2 regions of the Actinomadura formosensis genome follow, and region 1 is predicted to be linked to the other one. Evidence: riboswitches for the same ligand, from Rfam matches in the RefSeq annotation. Region 1 holds a riboswitch; the other holds the start of a gene.

Region 1 (6,952 bases):
AACCACAGCTGCCAGCTCCGGTCGTGGTAGGGGTTCAGGTTCCAGTCGACGTCGGTGCCGCGTGCGACCCGCACCGGTGCGCCGTCGGGTGTTCTGAACCGGCCCGCGCGGACCTGCGCGGCCGGGTTCAGGCCGTCCAGCCCGTTGTAGCCGAGGCAGGTCCCCTGCGGCGTCCGGGGCGTCGCGGCGGCGGCCACCACCCCGGTCTTCGATGGCTCCCCGGGGTGCGCGGGACCGCTGCACGCCGCCAGCATCAGCAGCAGGACCCATCCGGCATGGCGTCCATCCCCTGCTCGAACTCTCATATGACGGAGAGTGACCGTTCACCTCACGACGGTCATCACCCTGAGTGACAGTAGAGTGAACGGTCGGTGACATCGCCGGGCGCCGAACGCACCCCGGAATCCCCCGCCGGGGGACGGCGGTCTCACTCCCGGATTCCCGCACGGCCGGTGTCGGGCTACCCGGGTGTCATTGGATAGGGTCGAGAGTGGGGGAAACCCCGGATCCACCATGGTTAACAGTCCGGGTCCACTCCGGGCGATACGACGTGAGGGAGAGTCGTTCCGTGACCATCCGAGTAGGCATCAACGGGTTCGGCCGGATCGGCCGCAACTTCTACCGCGCTGTCAAGGCGAGCGGAGCCGACATCGAGGTCGTGGCGGTCAACGACCTGACCGACAACGCCACGCTCGCCCAGCTGCTCAAGTACGACAGCATCCTGGGCCGTTTCCCCGAGGACGTGCACGCCACCGCCGACGAGATCGTCGTGGGCGGCAAGGCCATCAAGGCGTTCGCCGAGCGCGACCCCGCCAACCTGAAGTGGGGCGAGGTCGGCGCCGACGTCGTCGTGGAGTCCACCGGTTTCTTCACCGACGCCACCAAGGCCAAGGTGCACGCCGACAACGGCGCCAAGAAGGTCATCATCTCCGCGCCGGCCAAGAACGAGGACGTCACCCTCGTCCTGGGCGTCAACGACGACCAGTACGACCCGGCCAAGCACACGGTGATCTCCAACGCGTCCTGCACCACCAACTGCCTGGCCCCGCTGGCGAAGGTGCTCCACGACAACTTCGTCATCGAGAAGGGCCTGATGACGACGGTGCACGCCTACACGCAGGACCAGAACCTGCAGGACGCGCCGCACAAGGACCTGCGCCGCGCCCGCGCCGCCGCGCTGAACGTCGTGCCGACCTCCACCGGCGCCGCCAAGGCGATCGGCCTCGTGCTGCCCGAGCTGAAGGGCAAGCTGGACGGCTACGCGCTGCGCGTCCCGGTGCCGACGGGTTCCGCCACCGACCTCACCGTCAACGTGTCCCGCGAGGTCACGGTCGAGGAGGTCAACGAGGCGTACAAGGCCGCCGCCGAGGGCGCGCTCAAGGGCTACCTCACCTACACGGCCGACCCGATCGTCTCCAGCGACATCGTCACCGACCCGGCGTCCTGCATCTTCGACTCCGGGCTGACCAAGGTCATCGGCGACCAGGTCAAGGTCGTCGGCTGGTACGACAACGAGTGGGGCTACTCCAACCGCCTCGTCGACCTCGTCAAGCTCGTCGGCTCGCAGCTCTGACGAAGACCGTCACCGCCGTGGCCGCGCGCCGTATCCCAGATGGGGCGCGCGGCCACGGCATGGCCGTGTACGGAAGGACATCGCATCCCGATGCGCACCATTGACGATCTCGACGTCGCCGGAAAGCGCGTACTCGTCCGGGCCGACCTGAACGTGCCCCTGGAGAACGGCGCGATCACCGACGACGGGCGGATCCGGGCCGGCCTGCCGACGATCGAGGCGCTGCGCGGCCGCGGCGCCAAGGTCATCGTCTGCGCCCACCTCGGCCGCCCCAAGGGCCAGGTCAAGCCCGAACTCTCGCTGGCCCCCGTCGCGCGGCGGCTCGGCGAACTGCTCGGTACGGACGTGGCGTTCGCCTCCGACGTCGTCGGCGACTCCGCCCGCGCCGCCGCCGGCGGCCTCGCGGACGGCGGCGTCGCGCTGCTGGAGAACCTGCGCTTCGAGCCGGGCGAGACCGGCAAGGACGACGCCGAGCGCGGCGCCTTCGCCGACCGGCTCGCCGCCCTCGCCGAGATCTACGTCGGGGACGGCTTCGGCGCCGTGCACCGCAGGCACGCGTCCGTCTACGACGTGCCGCAGCGGCTCCCGCACGCCGCCGGGGGGCTGATCGCCGCCGAGGTCGAGGTGCTGAAGAAGCTCACCGAGGACGTCGAACGCCCCTACGCGGTCGTGCTCGGCGGGTCCAAGGTGTCCGACAAGCTCGGCGTGATCGACAACCTGCTCGGCAAGGCCGACCGCATCCTGATCGGCGGCGGCATGGTGTTCACCTTCCTCAAGGCCCAGGGGCACGAGGTCGGCAAGAGCCTCCTGGAAGAGGATCAGCTCGACACCGTCCGCGCGTACCTGCGGCGGGCCGAGGAGACGGGCGTGGAGTTCGTCCTGCCCGTCGACATCGTCGCGGCCGCGGCGTTCGCGGCCGACGCCGACCATGCCGTGGTCGCCGCCGACGCGATCCCGGCCGACCGGCTCGGCCTCGACATCGGCCCCGAGTCCGGCAAGCTGTTCGCCTCCCGCCTCGCCGGCGCCCGGACGGTGTTCTGGAACGGCCCGATGGGCGTGTTCGAGATGGAGCCGTACTCGCACGGCACCCGTGCCGTCGCGCAGGGGCTCATCGACTCCGGCGCGTTCACCGTCGTCGGCGGCGGCGACTCCGCCGCGGCCGTCCGGCGGCTCGGCTTCGACGAGGCCGCCTTCTCCCACATCTCGACCGGCGGCGGCGCCAGCCTCGAATACCTCGAAGGCAAGACGCTGCCCGGCCTGCAGGCTCTGGAGGACTGACCAATGGCCCCCGCGACCCCTTCCCGTAAGCCGCTGATGGCCGGCAACTGGAAGATGAACAACAACCACCTTGAGGCGATCGCGCTCATCCAGAAGATGGCGTTCGCGCTCAAGGACGCCGACTACGAGGCCGTGGACGTCGCCGTGATGCCGCCGTTCACCGCGCTCCGCTCGGCGCAGACCCTCATCGAGGCCGACAAGTACCCGATCCAGTACGGCGCGCAGGACGTCTCCCCGCACGCCTCCGGCGCCTACACCGGCGAGATCTCCGCCGCGATGCTGGCCAAGCTCGGCTGCACCTACGCCATCGTCGGGCACTCCGAGCGGCGCCAGTACCACGCCGAGGACGACGCCACCGTCAACGCCAAGGCCAGGGCCGCGCTCGGCGCCGACCTCACCCCGATCCTGTGCGTGGGCGAGGGGCTGGAGGTCCGCAAGGCCGGCGAGCACGTCCCGCACGTCCTCGCGCAGATCGACGGCGGGCTGGAGAAGATCCCCGCCGACCAGGCGCGGCGCATCGTGATCGCCTACGAGCCCGTCTGGGCCATCGGCACCGGCGAGGTCGCCACCCCGCAGGACGCGCAGGAGGTCTGCGCCGCCATCCGCACGCGGCTCGCCGAACTGTACGACGGCGGGCTGGCCGACGAGGTGCGTATCCTGTACGGCGGCTCGGTCAAGGGCGGCAACATCGCCAAGCTCATGGCGCAGGACGACGTGGACGGCGCGTTGGTCGGTGGTGCCAGCCTGGACCCGGGAGAGTTCGTCAAAATCTGCCGGTACCGGGATCTCCCGGCCTGAGCAACCTGATCAATTCTGTGTGAACTGGGGGTTCTTGCCGAACCAGCGGGTCATTCGTCGTACCCTTCGTAGCTGACGGGTAAACCGCCCGGCCGGACCCTCCGTCCCGACCTACAGACAAGGCGCTGAAGAATCGTGATCATCGCAACGTCCATCGTGCTCATCATCACGAGCCTGCTGATGGTGGTCCTCGTCCTGATGCACAAGGGCAAGGGCGGCGGCCTCTCGGACATGTTCGGCGGCGGTGTCTCGTCGTCCCTCGGCGGCTCGTCCGTGGTCGAGCGCAACCTCGACCGGCTGACGATCGGCGTAGGGATTCTCTGGTTCGCCTCGATCGTCGTGCTCGGACTGCTGTTCAAGCACAAGGGCGTCGGCTGAGCCACCGTCTGAACACATGCGAGCGCCGCGCCGTCCTCGAAGGTCACGGGCGGCGGCGGAACACCGAGCGAGGAGTTATCCGTGGGTAGTGGCAACGCGATCCGGGGCAGCCGTGTCGGGGCCGGTCCGATGGGAGAGGCGGAGCGCGGCGACGCCGCCCCCCGTGTCTGGGTGACCTTCTACTGCGCCAACCGGCACGAGACCCGGCCCAGCTTCGCGACGGACGTCGCGGTTCCCGAGACGTGGGACTGCCCGCGCTGCGGGTTCCCCGCCGGTCAGGACGCGGAGAACCCGCCGGCGCCGCCGAAGACCGAGCCGTACAAGACGCACCTGGCGTACGTGAAGGAGCGGCGCAGCGACGAGGACGGCGAGGCCATTCTCGAAGAGGCCCTCGCCAAGCTCCGCCAGAAGCGCGCCGCCGTCAGGCAGGCCATGGAAGCCGCGGCCCGCTGACCGGACCGCCACGGCCCGGCTCCCTCGGGGGGCCGGGCCGCGCCGTCTTCGTTTCGCTATGATGGCGCGCACGTGACTGGCGCAGTCAAGGTGGAGACGACCACCGGGGAGCGAATCTAGTCCGCACGCCGCGCGCCTGGGTGTACGGGCCCCAGGCCGGGGCGCCCGAAAGTCCCGGCGCGAGCAGCGCGGAGGCTCATGATGCACGAACCGCCCGTTCCCCATCTGCGGAGCCAGGACCCCGAGATCGCCGGGCTGGTGGAGGCCGAGGGCCGCCGCCAGTACGAGAAGATCCGGCTGATCGCCTCGGAGAACTACGTGTCGCCGGCCGTCCTGGAGGCCACCGGGTCGGTCCTGACGAACAAGTACTCCGAGGGCTACGCGGGCAGGCGGTACTACGAGGGCCAGCAGAACGTCGACCCGATCGAGCTGCTGGCCATCCGGCGGGCGAAGGAGGTGTTCGGTGTCGAGCACGCCAACGTCCAGCCGTACTCGGGCTCGCCCGCGAACCTCGCCGTCTACATGGCGTTCCTGGAGCCCGGCGACCCCGTGATGGGCCTGTCGCTGCCGATGGGCGGGCACCTCACGCACGGCTGGTCGGTGTCGGCCACCGGCAAGTGGTTCCGTCCCGTCCGCTACGACGTGCGCGCCGACACCGGGCGCGTCGATATGGACCAGGTGCGCGACCTGGCGCTCAGGGAGCGGCCGAAGCTGATCTGGTGCGGCGGCACCGCGATCCCGCGGACGATCGACTTCCCCGCGTTCGCGGAGATCGCCCGCGAGGTCGGCGCGGTGCTCGCCGCCGACATCGCGCACATCGCCGGCCTGATCGCGGGGGGCGCGCATCCGTCCCCGGTCGGCCACGCGGATGTGATCTCCACGACCACGCACAAGACGCTGCGCGGCCCGCGCGGCGCGATGATCATGTCGACGGCGGAGCATGCGCAGGCGATCGACAAGGCCGTCTTCCCCGGCCTGCAGGGCGGTCCGCACGACCACACGACCGCCGCGATCGCCGTCGCGCTGCGGGAGGCCGCCCAGCCGGACTTCTCCCGGTACGCCCGGCAGGTCGTCGCGAACGCGCAGGTCCTGGCCGCCGCGCTGATCGACCGCGGCTACGACCTGATCTCCGGCGGCACCGACAACCATCTCCTGCTCATCGATCTGACGAACAAGGGCGTCGCGGGCAAGCCCGCCGCGCAGGCCCTCGACCGCGCGGGGATCGAGCTGAACTACAACGCCGTCCCGTTCGATCCGCGCAAGCCGTTCGACCCGTCCGGGCTGCGGATCGGTACCGCCGCGATCACCACCCGCGGGCTCGGCGAGGAGCAGATGCCGCAGCTCGCGGAGTGGATCGACGAGGTCGTGCAGGCCGTCGCCAAGCGGGACGAGACGGTCGCCGCGCGGGTCGCCGGGCAGGTCCGGGAACTGCTCGCCGCCTACCCGATGCCCGGCTGGACGCCCACGCCCTAGGCGCGGCGCAGAATCGTGATCATGCGCCAGGCTTCGGGGGCGGTGAGGGCCACGGCGTCCTCACCGCCCCCGAAGTCGCCGTACCTCGCGGCCACGCCGAGACCGCCGGCGAGACGGATCGCGGCGTCCAGTTCGGTCGCGGTCCAGAAGCGGTAGGGGACGACGTCGCGGAGCACCCGCGTCCCGCCGCCGTCCGTGATCGTCATCGTGACATGGTCGTCGGCGATCTGCGTCACCGGGTCCAGCCGGTCGGACGGCTCGCCCCAGCGGACGCTCGCCCGGACGCCGCCGCGTTCGACCGTCCAGCCGGTGCTGACGCTCGGATCGTCGCCCAGCCGGTCCCGGGGATGCGACATCTCCACCACGTAGAGGCCGCCGGGGGACAGGTGCGCGGCGACGCGGCGCAGGTGCGCGACGAACGCGTCCAGCGTCATCAGATGGGATGTGGAGTCGAGCATCGTCACCACGAGGTCGAACCGGCGGCCCAGGTCGAACCGGGTCATGTCGTCCTGCACGACCTCGATCCGGGCACCGGCGCGGGCGGCGTAGGCGCACATCGCCGGGTTCAGGTCGAGCGCCGTCGCGGCCAGGCCGCGGCGCGCGAACTCGCGGGCGTGCTCGGCGGGCCCGGCGGCCAGCTCCAGCACCGACGCGGGCCTCGCGCCCAGCTCGGCGCACCAGCCCAGCAGGACGTCCACCTCCGCCGCCACATCCCGGAACGAGCACGCCAGCTCGTACGCCCACGGATCGTCATAGATGCCGCTCACCCGGCCATCCTGCCAGTGTGCGCGTGTTACGCGGACGCCATGTCATCCTGCGCCGGGGGTTTCACATTCCGGACCGGGGGTTGAGCCGCCCGCGCCGACCGCCTAGCGTGCGGTAAGTGATCGACCCCGTGAGCGGTGAGCATGTCAACAATCGACCGTGGCGCGGCTCGTCCCCGGCCAGGCTGCCGCTGCTGCTCCCCGGTTCGCTCAGCGACGAGCAGCGAACGGTCTA
Region 2 (6,952 bases), 2.3 Mb from region 1:
GCTTGCGGACTGCGTCGCGCTCCTCCGACAGCTCGTTCACCGAGGCGTCGATGCGGGCGCGGGAGAAGTCGTCGATCTCCAGGCCCTGGACGATCTCCCACTTGCCGTCCTTCGTGGTGACCGGGAAGGACGAGATCAGGCCCTCGGGGACGCCGTAGGAGCCGTCCGACACGACCGCCATGGACGTCCAGTCGCCGTCGGCGGTGCCGTTCACCCAGGTGTGGATGTGGTTGAGCGCTGCGGACGCGGCCGACGCCGCCGACGACGCGCCGCGCGCCTCGATGATCGCGGCGCCGCGCTTGGCGACGGTCGGGATGAAGTCGTTCTCCAGCCAGTTCTGGTCGTTCACCGTCTCGGCGGCGTTCTTGCCGGCGATCTCGGCGTGGAAGATGTCCGGGTACTGGGTCGCGGAGTGGTTGCCCCAGATCGTCATCTTCTTGATGTCGGCGACGGACACGCCCGCCTTCTTCGACAGCTGGGCGAGGGCCCGGTTGTGGTCGAGGCGCGTCATCGCGGTGAAGCGCTCGGCGGGGACGTCCGGCGCGTGCGCCTGCGCGATCAGCGCGTTGGTGTTGGCCGGGTTGCCGACCACCAGGACCTTGATGTCGTCCGCCGCGCCGGCGTTGATCGCCTCGCCCTGCGGCTTGAAGATGCCGCCGTTGGCCTCCAGCAGGTCACCGCGCTCCATGCCCTTCGTGCGCGGCCGGGCGCCGACGAGCAGCGCGACATTGGCCCCCTCGAACGCCTTGGTCGCGTCGTCGAAGATGTCGATGCCGGACAGCAGCGGGAACGCGCAGTCGTCCAGCTCCATCGCGGTGCCCTCGGCGGCCTTCACCGCCTGCGGAATCTCCAGCAGCCGCAGGCGTACGGGCACGTCCGCGCCGAGGAGGTGGCCGGCCGCGATGCGGAACAGCAGCGCGTAGCCGATCTGGCCCGCGGCGCCGGTAACGGTGACGTTGACTGGGGTGCGCGTCATTGTCCTTCTTCTCCTGCAGTGACCTGACGGGGCTCAGGCGGCCATCCTTGCGACCCCGACCGCCCAGAGTCCCCCTGCGGCCGATACGGCGCGGGTTCTCTCGCCGTCGAGATACTTCCGGGCTCAGGCTATCGCGCACCCCCTACCCGCCGGCGCGCAGGTGCACCCACCCGTCTCCGAACATGTGGAAGGCCGCCCCGGACGGATCCGGGACGGCCCTCGAAGACTCGGCGAATCAGCCGTTGATCTTCTTCTGGAGGTTGGTGTCCAGGGCCTCCAGGAATTCCTGCGTCGTCAGCCAGGGCGTCTCGCGGCCGACGAGCAGCGCCAGGTCCTTGGTCATCTGGCCGCTCTCGACCGTCTCGACGCAGACCTGCTCCAGCTTGCGGGCGAAGTCGATGACCTCGGGCTGGCCGTCGAGCTTGCCGCGGTGCTCCAGGCCCCGGGTCCAGGCGAAGATCGACGCGATGGGGTTGGTCGACGTCGGCTTGCCCTGCTGGTGCTGCCGGTAGTGCCGGGTCACGGTGCCGTGCGCGGCCTCGGCCTCGACGGTCTTGCCGTCCGGGGTCATGAGGACGGACGTCATCAGGCCGAGCGAGCCGAAGCCCTGGGCCAGGGTGTCGGACTGGACGTCGCCGTCGTAGTTCTTGGCCGCCCAGACGAAGCCGCCGTCCCACTTGAGCGCGGCGGCGACCATGTCGTCGATGAGCCGGTGCTCGTAGGTGAGGCCCTTGGACTCGAAGTCGGCCTTGAACTCCGACTCGTAGATCTCCTGGAAGATGTCCTTGAAGCGGCCGTCGTAGGCCTTGAGGATCGTGTTCTTCGTGGAGAGGTACAGCGGCATCCGGCGCTCAAGGGCGTAGCGCATCGTCGCCCGCGCGAAGTCGCGGATCGAGTCGTCGAAGTTGTACATGCCCATGGCGACGCCGCCGCCGGGGAACTGCGCGACCTCGAACTCCATCGGCTCGGCGCCGTCGTCGGGCGTGTAGGTGATCGTCACCTTGCCGGGGCCGGGGACCACGAAGTCGGTGGCGCGGTACTGGTCGCCGTGCGCGTGCCGGCCGATGATGATCGGCTTGGTCCAGCCGGGGACGAGCCGGGGGATGTTGGAGCAGATGATCGGCTCACGGAACACCACGCCGCCCAGGATGTTGCGGATCGTCCCGTTCGGGGACCGCCACATCTTCTTCAGGCCGAACTCCTCGACGCGCGCCTCGTCGGGGGTGATGGTCGCGCACTTGACGCCGACGCCGTGCTGCTTGATGGCGTTGGCGGCGTCGATCGTGACCTGGTCGTCCGTGGCGTCACGGTGCTCCATCCCCAGGTCGTAGTACTTCAGGTCCACATCGAGGTAGGGCAGGATCAACTGGTCCTTGATGAATTTCCAGATGATCCGCGTCATTTCGTCGCCGTCGAGTTCGACGACCGGGCCCGCTACTTTGATCTTGGGCATACTTGTGCTGTCCCTTTCCTACACCTGGCCAGCAGTCCTTGTAAGGCTCAACTGGCAAGGCTAGCCGAGGCCGTTACGCGGTCTAGACCTGACCTGGCCTCGCGCTCCGCCACCTGGGACGACGTGTCAGCCCGGGGACCGCTTCCGGGACGGCGAGGAGCGCCCGGTGAGCAGGAGGCGGCCGCCGCGGACCGCCATCGTGAGGGCGATCAGGACGCCGAACGCGCCCGCGAGGATCAGACCGGTCTTGTTCATCGGCGGGACGCTCAGCGACACGAACGCCACCATCTCGCCGAGGATCACGAGCGTCCAGCAGTCGACGGAGCGGCTGCGGACGGCGAGCGGGCCGAGCTGCGACTCCGGCAGCAGCAGCCGGGCGAGCGCGCCGATCAGCAGCGCGGCGGCCATCAGGCCGGAGCCCTTGCGGAAGTAGTTGAAGGCGCACAGGGTCAGCCCGGCACCGACCCCGCTGAGCACGAGGAGATACGGCAGTTGCACGAGCCAGTGCGGCGCGGCGTCCCCGCGGCGCGGCGCCTTCCGCCTGCGCCGGTGCACCTGAGTGCTCATGGCCCTCACGGTATCGCCCCTCGGACGGGGGGACGACATCGCCGCGACGGTCCGCCTTGTCGTCCCGCGCCTGGAATGACCGCGCTACGGACGGTGTCCGGGTGATGCCGAAGTGGCCGGAATCCCTTACGCCATCGGTGCTACTCGCCAGTAGGAGGGTGTGACGGCACCACGCCCGGGTAACCCGGCAGACAGGGGTCGCTAACTAGCTGGGAGGACTGCCGTGGAGGGGCCGTTCATGCGGATCGAGGACAGCGGGCTGGTGATGCCGCTGCGCCCCGACGTTACAACGGTCGGGAGAGGGAGAGGAGTCGATATCCGCCTCGACGACCCGAGTGTGTCCCGATTGCACGCAGAGATCGTCCGACGCGGTCCGTACGTCTACGTGGTGGACATGGGACTGTCCCGCAACGGGACGCGCGTCAACGGCCGGCCGATCGCCCGCCGTGTCCTGGAGGACGGTGACGTCGTGAGCTTCGGCACGGCGCGCTGCCGGTTGGGGGGCATCCCCCGTGAGGAGGTCGACCCGGACGTCGAACTGCGGCGCGCCGTCGCGCCCGAGCTCACCCGCCGCGAGGTCGACGTGCTGACCTCGCTGTGCCGTCCCGCCCTGTCCGACGAGGCGTTCGTGGCCCCCGCCACGGCGCGCGACATCGCCGGCGAACTGGTGGTGACGGAGGCCGCGGTCAAGCAGCATCTACTGCGTCTCTACCAGAAGTTCCGGATTCCCGAGGGCGCCAACCGGCGCACCCGGCTCGCCAACGAGGTCATCGCGATGGGCCTCGTCCGCCCGCTGCCGCCGGTGCACGTCCCCCACCAGGGCCGTCCGCCGATGGACGGCCGGGTCTCCGGCGTGCGGGGCACGACGGAGACGCGCCGGCCGGGCTCGCCGGGTCACGGACACGGGCCGGGACGTCCGGCACCGAGCACCGCGGGACGGAGGGCCAGCTGAGGTGAACCTGCGGTCGCCCTCACGGCAGCGCGAGCACGAGGGCGATCGCTGAACCCTCCAGGACGGGCCGCGTAAGTGACGGCGCGGCACCGGCCGGAGCAACGGGTACGGGGCCGCCACCCGGGTGCTGGGTGGCGGCCCCGACCACGTCTCGGGCGCCCCCGTCAGGCGCTCTGCTCGGCGGCCTCGACGACGTTGGCGAGCAGCATGGCGCGGGTCATCGGGCCGACACCGCCGGGGTTGGGCGCGACCCATCCGGCGACCTCGCGGACGTCGGCGGCGACGTCGCCCGTGAGCTTGCCGTCCACCCGGGACACGCCCACGTCGAGGACGGCGGCGCCCGGCTTGACCATGTCGGCGGTGATGAGCCCGGGAACGCCGGCGGCGGCCACGACGATGTCGGCCCGGCGGGTGTGCGCGGCCAGGTCACGGGTGGCGGTGTGGCAGAGGGTGACGGTCGCGTTCTCGGTGCGGCGGGTCAGCAGCAGGCCGAGCGAACGCCCGACCGTGATGCCGCGGCCGACGACGGTGACCTCGGCGCCCTTGAGCGGGACGCCGAAGTGCCGCAGCAGTTCGACGATCCCCTTCGGGGTGCACGGCAGCGGCCCAGGCTGCATCAGGACGAGCCGGCCGAGGTTCGTCGGGTGCAGCCCGTCGGCGTCCTTGTCGGGGTCGATGCGTTCCAGCACGCGCTGCTCGTCCAGGCCCTTCGGCAGCGGAAGCTGGACGATGTAGCCGGTGCAGGCGGGGTCGGCGTTCAGTTCGGCGACGGCCCGCTCCACGTCGTCCTGGGTGGCGGTGGCGGGCAGGTCGCGGCGGATGCTCTGGATGCCGACCTCGGCGCAGTCCCGGTGCTTCATGCCGACGTAGGCGTGGCTGCCCGGGTCGTCGCCCACCAGCACCGTGCCGAGCCCCACGGTGACGCCGCGGTCACGAAGCGCCTCGACGCGGCCCTTGAGGTTCGAGCGGATCTCGGCGGCCGTGGCCTTGCCGTCAAGGATCTGTGCCGTCATGCGTACCTCCGCGTGTCGCCAAGGGCCCGCAGGACCGAGCCCGGCTCAAGGTCCCGTCCACCCAGGCGCGCGGTGTCCGGACTGTCGTTCGCTCCCCGGTGGTGCCCCACCTTGCCGCGCCAGTCACGTGAACCCCATGGTAGCGGCGGGGTGCGCCGGCCCTTCGAGCGCTAGTCCTCCGAGCGCTGCCGCCAGGCGATCACGCGGTCGGTGCCGTGCCAGCCGAGCCGCGCGGCGAGGACCGCGGCCAGGAAGGCGGCGATCAGCCCGATCAGCTGCCGGGACTCCATCAGCAGCGCGTCGGCCTGGTACACCGACCTCAGCATGAGGGCAATCAGCACGTCCATCGCGCCTCCATCAGCGGAATGCCCGCGCCGGGGTCAGGGGGTCACGATGGGCGCGGTCGGGCAGAGGGTACCCGACCGGACAGCGCGGGAAATCCGGCCGCAAACCCGGTGCGGCGGTGTTCTGCGCCACACCGGGCCCCGCGCCGGTCAGTGGAAGAAGTGCCGGACGCCGGTGAAGTACAGGCTGACCCCGGCCTTCTCCGCCGCCTCGATCACCTTGTCGTCGTTGACGGAACCGCCCGGCTGGACGATCGCCCGGACGCCCGCCTCGGCGAGCACCTCCAGGCCGTCCGGGAACGGGAAGAACGCGTCGGACGCGCCCACGGCGGACGCGGCCCGCTCCGCGCCGGCCCGCGCGACCGCGAGCTTGGCGGAGTCGACCCGGTTGACCTGGCCCATGCCGACGCCGACGGTCGCGCCGCCCGCGGCCAGCAGGATCGCGTTCGACTTGACCGAGCGGATCGCCCGCCACGCGAACGCCAGGTCGCGGAGCGTCGCCTCGTCCGCGGCCGGGCCGGTCTTCAGCTCCCAGGTGGACGGGTCGTCGCCGGACGCGTCCACCCGGTCGACGTCCTGCAGCAGGACGCCGCCGTCGATGCGCCGGTACTCGGTCGCGCCCGCCGGGGCGTCCGGGCAGACCAGCAGCCGGACGTTCTTGAACCGGTTCTTCAGCACGGTGACGGCCTCGTCCTCGAAGGACGGGGCGACGACCACCTCGGCGAAGCTCTCGGTGACCTGCCGGGCCATGTCCGCGGTGACCGGGCGGTTCGCCGCGATCACGCCGCCGTAGGCGGACACGGGGTCGCAGGCGTGCGCCTTGCGGTGCGCCTCGGCGATGTCCGCGCCGACCGCGATGCCGCACGGGTTGGCGTGCTTGATGATCGCGACGCAGGGCTCGGTGAAGTCGTGGGCGGCGCGGCGGGCGGCGTCGGTGTCCACGTAGTTGTTGTAGGACATCTCCTTGCCGTACAGCTGCTCCGCGCCGGCCAGGCCGGTCTCGCCGGCCGCGCGGTACAGGGCCGCGCGCTGGTGCGGGTTCTCGCCGTAGCGGAGCGTGGCCGAACGCTCCCAGGTGACGCCGAGGAAGTCGGGCCACCGCGTCTCGGCGGCGGTCTCGTCGGGGGCGTAGGTGCTCGCGAACCAGGAGGCCACGGCCACGTCGTAGGACGCGGTGTGCGCGAACGCCAGCGCGGCGAGGCGGCGGCGCTCGTCCAGGGTGAAACCGCCGGCCCGCACCGCGTCGAGGACCGTCCCGTAGGCGGACGGGTCGACGACGACGGAGACGCTCGCGTGGTTCTTCGCGGCGGCGCGCACCATGGTCGGCCCGCCGATGTCGATCTGCTCGACGCACTCGTCGGGCTTGGCGCCCGAGTTCACGGTGTCGGCGAACGGGTACAGGTTCGCGACCACCAGGTCGAACGGTTCGACGTGCAGGTCTTCGAGCTGCTGGAGGTGGTCCTGTTTGCGGCGGTCGGCGAGCAGGCCCGCGTGCACCTTCGGGTGCAGGGTCTTGACCCGTCCGTCCAGGCACTCGGGGAACCCGGTGAGCTTCTCCACCTTCATCACCGGGACGCCGGCGGCGGAGATCCGGCCCGCCGTGGACCCGGTCGAGACGATCTCCACTCCCGCCTCGTGCAGGCCCCG

Evidence for each region. A riboswitch is a leader RNA that binds a small molecule or an ion and turns the genes downstream of it on or off. The one in region 1 is predicted to bind ZMP and ZTP.
Region 2: another riboswitch for ZMP and ZTP. It lies ahead of ACQP1N_RS29700 (bifunctional methylenetetrahydrofolate dehydrogenase/methenyltetrahydrofolate cyclohydrolase); the one in region 1 lies ahead of glyA (serine hydroxymethyltransferase).

What each region holds. Positions count from the first base shown of each region.
Region 1 is NZ_CP192011.1:4,008,087-4,015,038, reverse strand. Features, by position in the region: gene ACQP1N_RS19370 (heparinase II/III domain-containing protein) at 1-305, opposite strand, end outside; gene gap (type I glyceraldehyde-3-phosphate dehydrogenase) at 569-1,573, shown strand; gene ACQP1N_RS19360 (phosphoglycerate kinase) at 1,664-2,851, shown strand; gene tpiA (triose-phosphate isomerase) at 2,855-3,649, shown strand; gene secG (preprotein translocase subunit SecG) at 3,785-4,027, shown strand; gene ACQP1N_RS19345 (RNA polymerase-binding protein RbpA) at 4,157-4,480, shown strand; ZMP/ZTP riboswitch at 4,543-4,629, shown strand; gene glyA (serine hydroxymethyltransferase) at 4,679-5,953, shown strand; gene ACQP1N_RS19335 (class I SAM-dependent methyltransferase) at 5,950-6,720, opposite strand; gene ACQP1N_RS19330 (carboxymuconolactone decarboxylase family protein) at 6,837-6,952, shown strand, end outside.
Region 2 is NZ_CP192011.1:6,323,144-6,330,095, forward strand. Features, by position in the region: gene ACQP1N_RS29680 (malate dehydrogenase) at 1-976, opposite strand, end outside; gene ACQP1N_RS29685 (NADP-dependent isocitrate dehydrogenase) at 1,212-2,429, opposite strand; gene ACQP1N_RS29690 (DUF3017 domain-containing protein) at 2,556-2,996, opposite strand; gene ACQP1N_RS29695 (FHA domain-containing protein) at 3,220-3,948, shown strand; gene ACQP1N_RS29700 (bifunctional methylenetetrahydrofolate dehydrogenase/methenyltetrahydrofolate cyclohydrolase) at 4,113-4,961, opposite strand; ZMP/ZTP riboswitch at 5,014-5,098, opposite strand; gene ACQP1N_RS29705 (hypothetical protein) at 5,132-5,308, opposite strand; gene purH (bifunctional phosphoribosylaminoimidazolecarboxamide formyltransferase/IMP cyclohydrolase) at 5,456-6,952, opposite strand, start outside.